2 regions of the Aliirhizobium cellulosilyticum genome follow, and region 2 is predicted to be linked to the other one. Evidence: riboswitches for the same ligand, from Rfam matches in the RefSeq annotation. Region 2 holds a riboswitch; the other holds the start of a gene.

The links. Region 2 has a riboswitch for cobalamin ahead of GGE33_RS20585 (ABC transporter substrate-binding protein). Riboswitches for the same ligand answer to the same signal wherever they lie in the genome.
Region 1: linked by a shared signal. The riboswitch ahead of GGE33_RS24825 (DUF1636 family protein) and the one ahead of GGE33_RS20585 (ABC transporter substrate-binding protein) in region 2 are both predicted to bind cobalamin.

Annotation. Positions count from the first base shown of each region.
Region 1 is NZ_JACIGW010000010.1:26,835-32,750, reverse strand. Features, by position in the region: gene cobN (cobaltochelatase subunit CobN) at 1-1,472, opposite strand, end outside; gene cobW (cobalamin biosynthesis protein CobW) at 1,495-2,544, opposite strand; gene GGE33_RS24825 (DUF1636 family protein) at 2,541-2,969, opposite strand; cobalamin riboswitch at 3,074-3,300, opposite strand; cobalamin riboswitch at 3,360-3,588, shown strand; gene GGE33_RS24820 (CbtB domain-containing protein) at 3,627-3,803, shown strand; gene GGE33_RS24815 (CbtA family protein) at 3,817-4,590, shown strand; gene cobO (cob(I)yrinic acid a,c-diamide adenosyltransferase) at 4,587-5,201, shown strand; gene GGE33_RS24805 (cobyric acid synthase) at 5,205-5,916, shown strand, end outside.
Region 2 is NZ_JACIGW010000005.1:274,466-280,381, forward strand. Features, by position in the region: gene GGE33_RS20565 (SurA N-terminal domain-containing protein) at 1-426, shown strand, start outside; gene pdxA (4-hydroxythreonine-4-phosphate dehydrogenase PdxA) at 449-1,489, shown strand; gene rsmA (16S rRNA (adenine(1518)-N(6)/adenine(1519)-N(6))-dimethyltransferase RsmA) at 1,489-2,334, shown strand; gene zigA (zinc metallochaperone GTPase ZigA) at 2,370-3,575, opposite strand; cobalamin riboswitch at 3,703-3,899, shown strand; gene GGE33_RS20585 (ABC transporter substrate-binding protein) at 4,046-5,065, shown strand; gene GGE33_RS20590 (ABC transporter substrate-binding protein) at 5,144-5,916, shown strand, end outside.

The DNA.
Region 1 (5,916 bases), on a different contig from region 2:
GTGTCGGGAATATCGGCAACCGAATAGCCGGCGAGCGAGAGTTCGCGCAGCATGGCAAGCACGCTTTGCGGTACATCCAGCCCGACGGCGTAACCGGTGCGGCCCGGCGCGCTCGGATAATCCGGCATCAGGATGACGATTTTTCGCTCATAGCGGCTCGTCATCTTCATCCGCAGGAAGGCTGCGATCCGCTCGGTCACCTGTTCGACGCGGTCAGCTTCAGGGCTGTTGACGAGTTCGGCCGAGCCGCTGCCCTGCTTGAAGGAGATCACACCGGCCAGAATGCGGCCATCGAGTTCCGGCAGGACGACATGCATGGCAAGGTCGGCGGGATTCAAGCCGCGCCTGCCCTCGATCCAGCCTTCGCGGCGGGTGGTCGCGACAACGATCTGGAAGACCGGAATGCCTGACTTATCGAAAATCGTCTCGTTGCTGTCGTCGGTGCCGCTGGCAAAAGCGGTGGTCGTCAGGATCGCGGCGGGCTGAAGCTCGGTTATCGCCTGTTCGATAAAGGTTATCGCCTCGGCATCCTTCAGGCCGCTGACAAAGAGCGGCACGGGGGCGAAGCCGCGCGCGGCGAGCGCTTCAAAGAGTGCATCGATCGGTGCAGCGTCATTGGCGAGCAGCATGGACCGGTAGAACAGGATCGGCAGGCGCGGCGCATCCGGTGAAAATCCGGCCATAAGGTCTCGTCGGTCAACGATCCCTTTTCCAGGGCGATAAAAACCGGCCTTCGGCATCGCAATTGCAGGCGGAATCTCATCCGCCCCGCCGCTTGCCAATGCTCCCAGTCGCTGCACCAGAACCCGCATATTGTCCGGTCCGCCCTCGCGAAAGCAGGCGAGAATGCCGGCAAGATTTGCCTCGGAAACCGTCGAGGCGGCGGCCAGCCGTTCGTCACGCATGCTGCATTCGCCGGGCAGCATGGCGAGCGCGATCTTTCGGCGTTTCGCCAGCCGCGACAATTCCTCGACGCCATATGCCCAGCGGTCGTAACCGCCGAGAATGCGCACGAGGATGACCTTTGCATGGGCCGCCGTCTTTTCCAGCCACAGATCGGCGGACATCGGGTGGCGCAGGTCGGAGAGGTTGGTGAGGGCGAGCGATGGGCTGTTGGTGTTGCCCGAGGCTTTACCCCCCTCTGGCCTGCCGGGCATCTCCCCCACAAGGGGGGAGATCGACTCGCGGCGAGGTTCCGCTCTATTCAATTGTTGAGGATTTAGCGGTGTTGCTACGTCTTGCTGATCTCCCCCGTTGTGGGGGAGATGGCTGGCAGGCCAGAGGGGGGTATCAAGGCCACGAGCCTCAGCCGTATTCCACGCGCCACGGTCAACCGCCTCCCAAGCCGCCGCAATCCCGTTCAGATCGCTGCCGGAAAAGGACAGGACCACCACATCGGCCGGTGACTGGTTGAGGTCTACCGGTTCGATAAGGTCGTCGAGCGACGACGATGTGGTGGCGAGTATGTGCATCCTTTTCCTCGGCCGGTGGCTCTTATGCCGCCAGCATTTTTTCGATCGCGGCGCGGTCGATGCCTTTTTCGCCGATCACGACGAGGCGGCTCTGGCGGTTTTCGCCAGGTGCCCAGGCGCGGTCGAAATAGTGGTTCACGCGCGATCCTACCGCTTGAACCTGCAGGCGCATCGGCTTGTTCGCGACGTCGACAAAGCCCTTTATGCGCAGCACGTTTTCCGCTTCCGCGGTCGCCGAAATACGGGCAGCCAGCGCTTCGGGGTCGGTTACCGAGGCCAGATCGATAACGAAACTGTCGAAATCGTCGTGGTCGTGGTCGAGTTCGTCGTCATGATGGGTCTTGCGGTTCTCGATATCGTCCTCGACGGCAAGGCCAAGGCCGATCAGAACGCTGGGATCAACCGCACCATTTGCAGCTGGTACGATTCTCACGGCACGCGGCAGATGCGCCTGAACTCGGCCCTTGGCGGCTGCAAGCGAAGCCTGATCGAGAAGGTCGGTCTTGGTCAGCACGATCATGTCGGCACAGGCGACCTGGTCCTCGAACACTTCTTCGACCGGATCGTCATGATCGATCGAGCTGTCGGTCTGGCGCTGGGCTTCGAGCGCATCGTGGTCATCGGCAACGCGGCCTTCGGCCAGTGCTACACCATCAACGACCGCAATCACGGCATCTACTGTCACACGCGCCTTCACGGCCGGCCACTGAAACGCCTGTACGAGCGGCTTCGGCAGAGCAAGACCGGAAGTCTCGATCAGGATATGGTCAACGCGCGGCTCGCGGGCGAGAATCTGGTCGATCGCCGGCACGAAATCGTCTGCCACCGTGCAGCAGATACAGCCATTGGCCAGTTCGATGATGTTGTCGTCCGGGCAGCTCTCGATGCCGCAGCCTTTCAGCACCTCGCCATCGATGCCGACATCGCCGAATTCGTTGACGATGATCGCCAGCCGCTTGCCGTCCAGCTTTTCGATCAGGTTGCGGATCAGCGTGGTCTTGCCGGCGCCGAGAAAGCCGGTAACGACGGTGCAGGGAACCTTATCGAACTTAGGGGCGAAGTTTTCGCTCATGAAGGCATGTCCTCGTGGTGATGAAAGGGTGGGATACGGGCCGTCATGCCTTTTCCACGAAGGCACATCGGGCGGCCGCGAAGGGGCAGGAAACCGCGCTCGTCTTCGGCCAGCATCATCGCGCCGGTGACGATGTCGTCGGCATCTTCGGTGGAGAGGTGGCCAAAGACATAGGACCAGCCGGAACGGTGGTTGAAGGCCGCACTCGGGCTCTTATCGCAATTGGCAAGGCAGGTGACCGGCTTGACGGTAAGCGGCTTGCCCTTAGCTGCCAGTTTCAGCGCTTCGATCAGGTCGATACCGGGGCGGGCCTCGCTGTCCGTCGCCTCGCGGCAATTGGTGCAGACGAAGATCGTCACGTCGACGTTGCCGGCATTGCCGCCAACGGTCGTTCCGGTTTCGTCTTTTCGCGCATCATCTGTCATCAGGCCGCACTACCGCCGGGTTACTCAAGTCGGGGTGCGGAACAGGAAAGCCAAGCCATCCTGCAGCGATGATTGAAGCCTTTGCCGGAGCACCCCGCCCGGAAAAGCATGATTTTCAAACGGCAGGTCTCCTGGCTCGCGGGTCGTCACCATCCGCCTGCCTTCCCAGAAGGGTCCATGGCCGGACCTCTCCAGTGGCGTCTCTGGCGTGATGGCTCGCCGCACACAGTTGCGGGGGCAGCCGCGGCATTGGACCGTTTTATCGGTCCGCACCGCATTCTCTCTTAGCCCCTGCCGTTGCCGGCAAAGGACCGTCGTGGCGCTCAAGTAAGCGTTCCGCGGTCAAACTGTCAATGTCGCAAAGGCGATTGCCGATAGAACCGAATTGACTATAGTGGATCTGTCTTTGGTGCCCGGAAGGGTTACTCAAGGGAATGCGGTGCGACGATCTTTCGTCAAACCCGCGGCTGCCCCCGCAACTGTAAGCGGAAAGCCTTTGCCCAAAACGGCCATCCGGTCGTCAAGCCACTGGAGCAATCCCTTTACGGATTGAACTGGGAAGGCGGGTGAAGGCGCCCGATCCGCGAGCCAGGAGACCTGCCAGAGACATTCGGCAATGGTAACAGCCCTCGGGTGGAGGGCAGAAAGACGAAGTCCATGGTTACGAATTCTGCTGCAGCCGCAGCCAGCGTTTCCGCATCAAAAATCATTCCTCTTAGCATGTCGGCCCTTCTTGGCCTGTTCATGGTCGGTTTCGTCGGCTTCTCGCATCTGGAAGTCGTACATAACGCCGCTCACGATACGCGCCATTCGCTGGCCTTCCCCTGCCACTAAGAGGAATTTCAAAATGTCGTTGTTTCGTAACATCGTCCTCGCGGCGGTGGTCGCCGGGTTATTGTCCGGCCTGCTGATGACCGTGATGCAGAGTTTTTCCACCGTGCCGCTGATCCTGCAGGCGGAAACTTTTGAAAATGCCGGCGGCGAAGAGGCCGGACACAGCCATTCGCATGACGCAGCGCCTGCCATCGGTGCGGCCCAACCAGCTGCCGCCGATCACCATTATGACGAAGAAGCCTGGGCGCCTGCCGATGGTTTCGAGCGTTTCATCTATACCGCTTCGGCCGATGTGCTCGCCGCCATCGGTTTTGCGCTCGTCGCGATCGCACTTGCCGAAGCGCTCGGCGGCTTTGGCGGCTGGCGAGGTGGTTTGATGTTCGGCATTGCCGGCTTCCTCACCGTCAGCCTTGCGCCGGGTCTCGGCCTGCCACCGGAACTTCCGGGCATGCCTGCCGCCGAACTCGGTCCGCGTCAGCTCTGGTGGGTCTCGACCGCTATCTGCACCGCTGCCGGCCTCGGTCTTCTTGCCTATACCCGTTCCGCCTTGCTGGCGGCTCTGGCGATCGTGCTTCTCGTTGCGCCGCATCTGGTTGGCGCGCCGCTTCCGCCAAGCCATGAAACGGCGGTGCCTGTTGAACTCCATGGCCGGTTCGTCAACGCCGTTTATGCCACAAATCTGATCTTCTGGGCGGTTCTCGGTGTTGCCGCTGCTGTGCTAAGGCAGAAGTTCCGCAGCGGAGAACAAGTTTCTCCGGTAACCGAAAGGGAGCTTGCAGCGCGTTGAAAAATATCGATGAAACCGCCGAGGAGCGTCATCGCGCCAAGATGGCGAACCGCAAGGCGGTTCAGGATGCAGAAGTCGCCGAGAAGACCCTGGAAAAGGGTCTTCTCATCGTCCATACCGGTCCCGGCAAGGGCAAGTCGACGGCGGCCTTCGGGCTTGCGCTACGCATGCTCGGCAACAACCGTCGTGTCGGTATCGTGCAGTTCATCAAGGGCGCATGGTCGACCGGCGAACAGCCGGCGCTTGCCGTGTTCGGCGATCGCGTCGTCTGGCATACGATGGGCGAGGGGTTCACCTGGGAAACCCAGGACCTCAAACGCGACATCGCGGCCGCGAACAAGGCCTGGGAGAAGGCACTCGAGCTGATGGCGGACGAGACGATCGGGCTGGTCATCCTCGATGAACTCAATATCGCACTTCGCTACGACTATCTTGATCTGGAAAAGGTCGTCGCCGCCTTCCAGGCCAGACGCCCTGACCTGCATGTTGTCGTCACCGGCCGCAACGCGAAACCGGCCTTGATAGAGGCGGCCGATCTGGTGACAGAGATGTCTCTGGTCAAGCATCACTTCAAGGCGGGTGTCAAAGCCCAGGCCGGCATCGAGTTCTAGATCATGGTCGCTCGCTCGCTGATGTTCCAGGGAACGGGCTCCGACGTGGGCAAGTCGCTGGTCGTGGCCGGCCTTGCCCGCGCCTTTACGCTGCGTGGCCTGAGCGTCGCGCCGTTCAAGCCGCAGAACATGTCGAACAATGCGGCCGTCACCGCCGATGGCGGCGAGATCGGCCGGGCGCAGGCGCTGCAGGCGCGCGCGGCCGGCATGCCGCTCAGCGTGCATATGAACCCGGTGCTTCTGAAACCGCAGAGCGAGATCGGCTCCCAGGTCGTGGTGCAGGGGCGTGTCGAGGGTAATGCCAAGGCATCCGAATATCAGCATCTGAAGCCGCGACTGCTTTCGCGCGTGCTCGAAAGCTTCGAGATCCTGCGCGCCAAGGCCGATCTGGTTCTGGTCGAGGGAGCCGGCAGCGCTTCGGAAATCAACCTGCGCCAGAACGATATCGCCAATATGGGTTTTGCCCGCGCGGCCGATGTGCCGGTCGTGCTGATCGGCGATATCGATCGCGGCGGCGTCATCGCCAGTATTGCCGGCACCAAGCTGGTCATCGATGCCGATGATGCGGCGATGATCCGCGGTTTCATCGTCAACCGGTTTCGTGGCGATCCGGCGCTGTTTGCCGTAGGCATGGATCTGATTGCCCGATTCACGAGCTGGCAATCGATCGGGCTCCTGCCGCATTTTGCCGATGCGGCACTTTTGCCGGCCGAAG
Region 2 (5,916 bases):
TTCCTGAAGCAGATCATCTTCGTCGTTCCGCCGGCAAAGCGCAATGCGATCATCAACAAGCGCAAATCGGAAGCGGAAGCATCCCGGTCGAAATTCCCGGGCTGCGATCAGGCAAAGGATTTTGCGGCGACTATGATGGACGTATCCGTTCGCGACCTCGGCCGCGTCATGACACCCAACCTGCCGGATGACTGGAAACCGCTGATCGAAAAGGCGTCTCCAAATGGGACGACCGCTACCAAGATCACCGAACGTGGCGTCGAGTTCCTTGCGATCTGCAACCAGCGTCAGGTTTCCGACGACGTTGCCGCGGAAGCCGTGTTCCGTGCCGAAGACCTTGGCAAATCCGAGAAGAGCGGCACCAATCCGAACGACAAGAAATATCTCGACGAGTTGCGCTCCAAGGCGCAGATCGATCGTCGCTGACCCAAGGCATTCCGGAGTTATCATGGCGCCCGACCGCCCGCTTGCATTGACCCAGGGCGATCCTGCAGGGATCGGCCCGGACATTACCTTGGCTGCATGGGCGGCGCGGCGGGAAACCGGCCTGCCGCCTTTCCTTTTCATCGGCGATCCTGAGGTTCTGAAGTCTCGCGCTGCTTTGCTCGATCTTGATATTCAGATTCGCGATGCCAGCCCCGAGACGGCGGCATCGATCTTTGATCATGCCATTCCCGTGCTCCCTATTTCATCAGGTGTCGAAGTCGCCGCGGGTGAACCGCATGTGGCAACCGCGCGCGGCACGATTTCATCGATCGAGACAGCGGTCGACCTCTGCTTTTCAGGTCGCGCCTCGGCTGTCGTGACCAATCCGATAGCAAAGTCGATTCTCTATCAATCCGGCTTCAAATTTCCCGGCCACACTGAATTTCTGGCAGACCTTGCTTTGAAAGTGACCAAGCGGTCTTTTCTACCCGTGATGATGCTTGCCGGGCCGAAGCTGCGTGCCATCCCCGTGACGATCCATATCCCGCTCAAGGATGTGCCGACAGCACTGACGGAAGACCTGATCGTCGATACATGCCGCGTCACCAACGAGGACCTGAAGAACCGCTTCGGCATTGCCCGGCCGCGGATCGCGGTCGCCGGCATCAACCCGCATGCGGGCGAAGACGGTGCAATCGGCCTCGAGGATCAGGAGATCATCCATCCCGCTATCGTCAGGCTGCGCGACGAAGGCCTGCATGTGTTCGGGCCGCTGCCGGCGGATACGATGTTCCATGACGAGGCGCGTTCGCGTTATGACGTCGCGGTCTGCATGTATCACGATCAGGCGCTTATCCCGGCGAAGGCGCTGGGCTTCGACACGTCCGTCAATGTCACGCTCGGCCTTCCCTTCATCCGCACATCTCCCGACCACGGCACGGCCTTCGGCATTGCCGGTCAGGGCGTGGCGCGCGAGACGAGCCTCGTTGCAGCACTGAAGCTCGCAGCCGAACTGGCGGTGAATACAGATGCAAAAATTCCCGCATTCGGCGTAACCGTCTGATGGCAACTCTTGACGGACTCCCGCCGCTTCGCGACGTCATCCAGCGCCATGGGCTGGATGCGAAAAAGTCGCTCGGCCAGAATTTTCTCTTCGACCTCAATCTCACCCAGAAGATCGCCCGCTCGGCCGGTTCGCTCGAAGGCGTGACGGTGTTCGAGGTCGGTCCCGGCCCGGGCGGCCTGACGCGTTCCATTCTTGCGCTTGGCGCGAAGAAGGTGATCGCGGTGGAGCGCGATGCGCGGGCGCTGCCGGTGCTTGCCGAAGTCTCGGATTTCTACCCCGGTCGTCTGGAAGTCATCGAAGGCGATGCGCTGAAGACCGATTTCGCGGCTCTTGCGGCAGAAAAGGCCGATGGCGGGCCGGTGAAGATCATCGCCAACCTGCCCTATAATGTCGGCACGCAACTGCTCCTCAACTGGCTGTTGCCGGAAAACGGAAAATGGCCGCCCTTCTGGGAAAGCCTGACGCTGATGTTCCAGAAGGAAGTCGGCCTGCGCATCGTTGCGGACGAGGAAGACGATCACTACGGCCGGCTCGGCGTGATCTGCGGCTGGCGGACGGATGCACATATGGTGTTCGACGTGCCGCCGCAGGCCTTCTCACCACCGCCGAAGGTGACGTCGACCGTTGTGCATCTGACACCGAAGGCCAAGCCCCTGCCCTGCGATGCCAACAAGCTGGAACGCATCACCCACGCCGCCTTCGGCCAGCGCCGCAAAATGCTGCGCCAGAGCCTGAAGCCGGTCGGCGGCGAAACGCTGCTCAACAAGGTCGGTATCGATCCCCAGCGCCGCGCAGAGACGCTTTCCGTCGAGGAATTCGTTGCATTGGCCAACGCGCTTTAAGGCGCGTCGGCCACGGCGATCAACACAGCCTCAGTTCACGAGGCCTTGCGTTCCCAGCTTGCGAAGGGATCGGCAAGGTGCGTCCAGAGTTCCGGAGTGAATGCCGGAGCCTCAATGAGACAGCTATCCAGCTCGGTTCTGATCTTCTGTTCATTCATAGGGTCGGCACCGATAAAGACGACCTCCTGTCGCCGGTCACCCCAGACGGGATCGAGATAGGGTTTCATCATCCGAGCAAACTCAGGCGTCTGCGGCCAGCGTTCCTTCGGAACGGCAGACCACCACAGTCCCGTCCGGCCGGTGCGGACCAGAGCACCGGCCTGGCTGATTTCGCCGACGAAATGCGGACGTGTCGCCAGCCAGAAGAAGCCCTTGGCACGGACGACACCCGGCCATGACCTGTCGATGAAGCGCTGGAACCTCGCCGGGTCGAACGGCCTTCTGGCGCGGTAGACGAAGGAGCGGATGCCGTATTCCTCCGTCTCCGGCACATGGTCCTTGAACCCGTGCAGTTCCTTGAACCAAAGCGGGTGCTGTTCCGCCTTGTCGATATCGAAACGGCCTGTGCCCAGAACATCCCTGAGGTCCACCTTGCCGAAATCCGTCTCGATCAACCTGGCATCGGGATTGAGCGCCACGATGATTTTTCGCGCGGCGTCGCGTTCGTCCGGCGTCGCGGTGCCGATCTTGTTCAGCACCACCACATCGGCGAATTCTATCTGCTCGACCAGAAGATCGACGATCGTGCGATTATCGCCCTCACCTGCCGTTTCGCCACGATCGGCAAGGAAGTCACCGGAACCGTAGTCTTTCAGAAGATTGGCGGCATCGACGACGGTCACCATCGTGTCCAGTTTCGATATGTCCGAAAGGCTCTGGCCGTTTTCATCCCGAAAATCGAAGGTGGCGGCGACCGGCAGCGGTTCGGCGATGCCGGTCGATTCGATCAGCAGGTAATCGAACCGCCCCTGCTCTGCGAGCGCACGCACTTCCTTCAGGAGATCGTCGCGCAGCGTGCAGCAGATGCAGCCATTGGTCATCTCCACCAGTCGTTCCTCGGTGCGCGACAGATTGGCGCCGCCGTCGCGCACGAGGGCTGCGTCGATATTCACCTCGCTCATGTCGTTGACGATCAGCGCGACGCGCATCCCCTGCCGATTGGCGAGAATGTGGTTGAGCATGGTCGTCTTGCCGGAGCCAAGGAAGCCGGAGAGCACGGTGACGGGGAGCCTATTTTTCATCGCAGATGTCCATTGCAGCTTTTGTTACGTTATACTATTACGTCATCATGTGATCGAGACGCTGTCAAGCCATCGGGTTGGAAGCGGCTCATCACGCAAGTTCACTGGACAAGCTCCGGTGTGTCTCCTATCAAGGGCACGCTACGGTTCTGCATTCGCAGATGAAAAGGGAACGCGGTGAGGTCTTTTTGACCGAGCCCGCGACTGCCCTCGCAACTGTAAGCGGCGAGCCTTTCGTCACATCCACTGGTTTTTTGACCGGGAAGGAGACGGCAAGGCGCTCGAGCCGCGAGTCAGGAGACCTGCCGTCAGCTTTGGGCCTAACCAATACCGGACGAGGTGTTCCGGCAGGGAGAATGATATGACGCAAGCGACCCCGTCGCCCGCCATTTTGATGTGGACCGCAGAAGCGGCCTCGCATCGTCCTGCCTTTCATCCCGGCAAAGCCATTTCCTTCGAAAGGACAGGACATGAAACTCGGCTTGATCGCCGCACTGTTTGCGGTTTCCACCGCAGCGCTTCCCGCAACCGCATTCGCAGCCTCGACCAGCTATCCGCTGACGGTTGAAAATTGCGGACAGAAGGTGACCTTCGACAAGGCACCCGGCGAAATCGTTTCCATCGGTCAGGGCATGACCGAAATTCTCTATTCGCTCGGCCTTGCAGACAAGGTTGCCGGCACGGCCGTCTGGGTCGGCCCTGTGCTGCCGCAATATGCCGAGGCGAATGCGCAGATCAGACGGCTTGCCGACAACGATCCGAGCTTCGAATCCATCGTCGGGCTGGAGCCTGATCTTGTCGCCGCAGAATTCGAATGGCATGTCGGTCCGATGGGCTCCGTCGCCAAGCGCGAACAGTTTTCCGATATCGGCGTCAACACCTATATCTCGCCGGCCGATTGTGTCGCCAAGACCAATCTTGAAGGCGGCGATGGCGTGCGCAAGGAACTGTTCACGATGGACCTGATCTATCGGGAAATCGCTGAATTGGCCGAAATCTTCGACATCCAGGATCGTGGCGACACGCTTATCGCGGACCTGAAGGCCCGTGAAGCCGCCGCCGTCGCCTCGATCAAAGGCGCGGAAGCGAAGAACCTGCCGATCGTCTTCTGGTTCTCCAGCAAGGAAACCAAGGGCGATGCCTTTATCGCCGGCAAGAACAGCGCACCGGCCTATATCCTCAAGACGCTTGGCGCGAAGAATGTCGTGACGACCGAAGAGGAATGGCCGCTGGTCGGTTGGGAAACGATCGCTGAAGCCAATCCCGCCGTGATCGTCATCGCCACCATGGATCGCCGCCGTTATGCCGCCGATGATCCGGCGGTAAAGGTTTCCTTCCTCGAAAGCGACCCGGTCGTCAGCCAGCTCGATGCGGTGAAGAAGAAGCATTTCGTGATGATGGACGCGCAGTCGATGAACCCGACGATCCGCACGATCGACGGCATTGAAACGCTTGCAAAAGGCATCCAGTCCTTCGGACTTGCGAACTAAGCCATGCCGCCTGCACCGCCCGCCATCCGGCCGGGCGGTGTTTTCCGGCACCTCATCCGTCATCCGAAAGGACAGGACATGAAATACGGCCTGATCGCCGCTCTTGTTGCGCTTCCCCTCAGAGCCCTCACCTCCACGGCATTCGCCGCCCCGACCGCATACCCGCTGACGATCGATAATTGCGGTTCGAACGTCGTCATTGAAAAGGCTCCGCAGAAAGCCGTGGGCCTCGGCCAGAACAGTACCGAGATCCTGCTGATGCTCGGCCTTGCCGATCGCATGGCCGGAAGCGCCATCTGGGTCTCGCCGGTTCTGCCGGAACTTGCAGCCGACAATCAGCAAGTCCACCGCATCGCCAACAGCACGCCGAATTTCGAGGCTGTGGTGGCGCGAGACCCGGATTTCATCGCCGCGCAGTTTCTCACTTCCGTCGGACCGCAGGGCCGCGTCGGCACGCGCCAGCAGTTTGCCGATCTTGGCGTGCCGAGCTACGTGTCTCCTACCGATTGCGCGGTGACGGATAACGCGGTTTCGGATGGCAGCCGCAAGAAGATGTTCTCGATGGACCTCCTCTATCAGGAGATCGGCGAGCTTTCGCGCATCTTTGATGTGGCCGATCGCGGGGAAAAGCTGATCGCGAATATCAAGGCCCGCGAAGCTGCCGTACGGGCGCGCGTCGCAGACAAGGCCAAGGATGTCAGCCTCGTCTACTGGTTCTCGTCACCGGAAGTCGCAGGTGATGCCTGGATGGCCGGTAAGAACGGCGCTTCGGGTTACATCACTCAGGTTCTTGGCGCGAAGAATATCGTCAGTTCCGAGCAGGAATGGCCTCTGGTCGGCTGGGAAGCCAT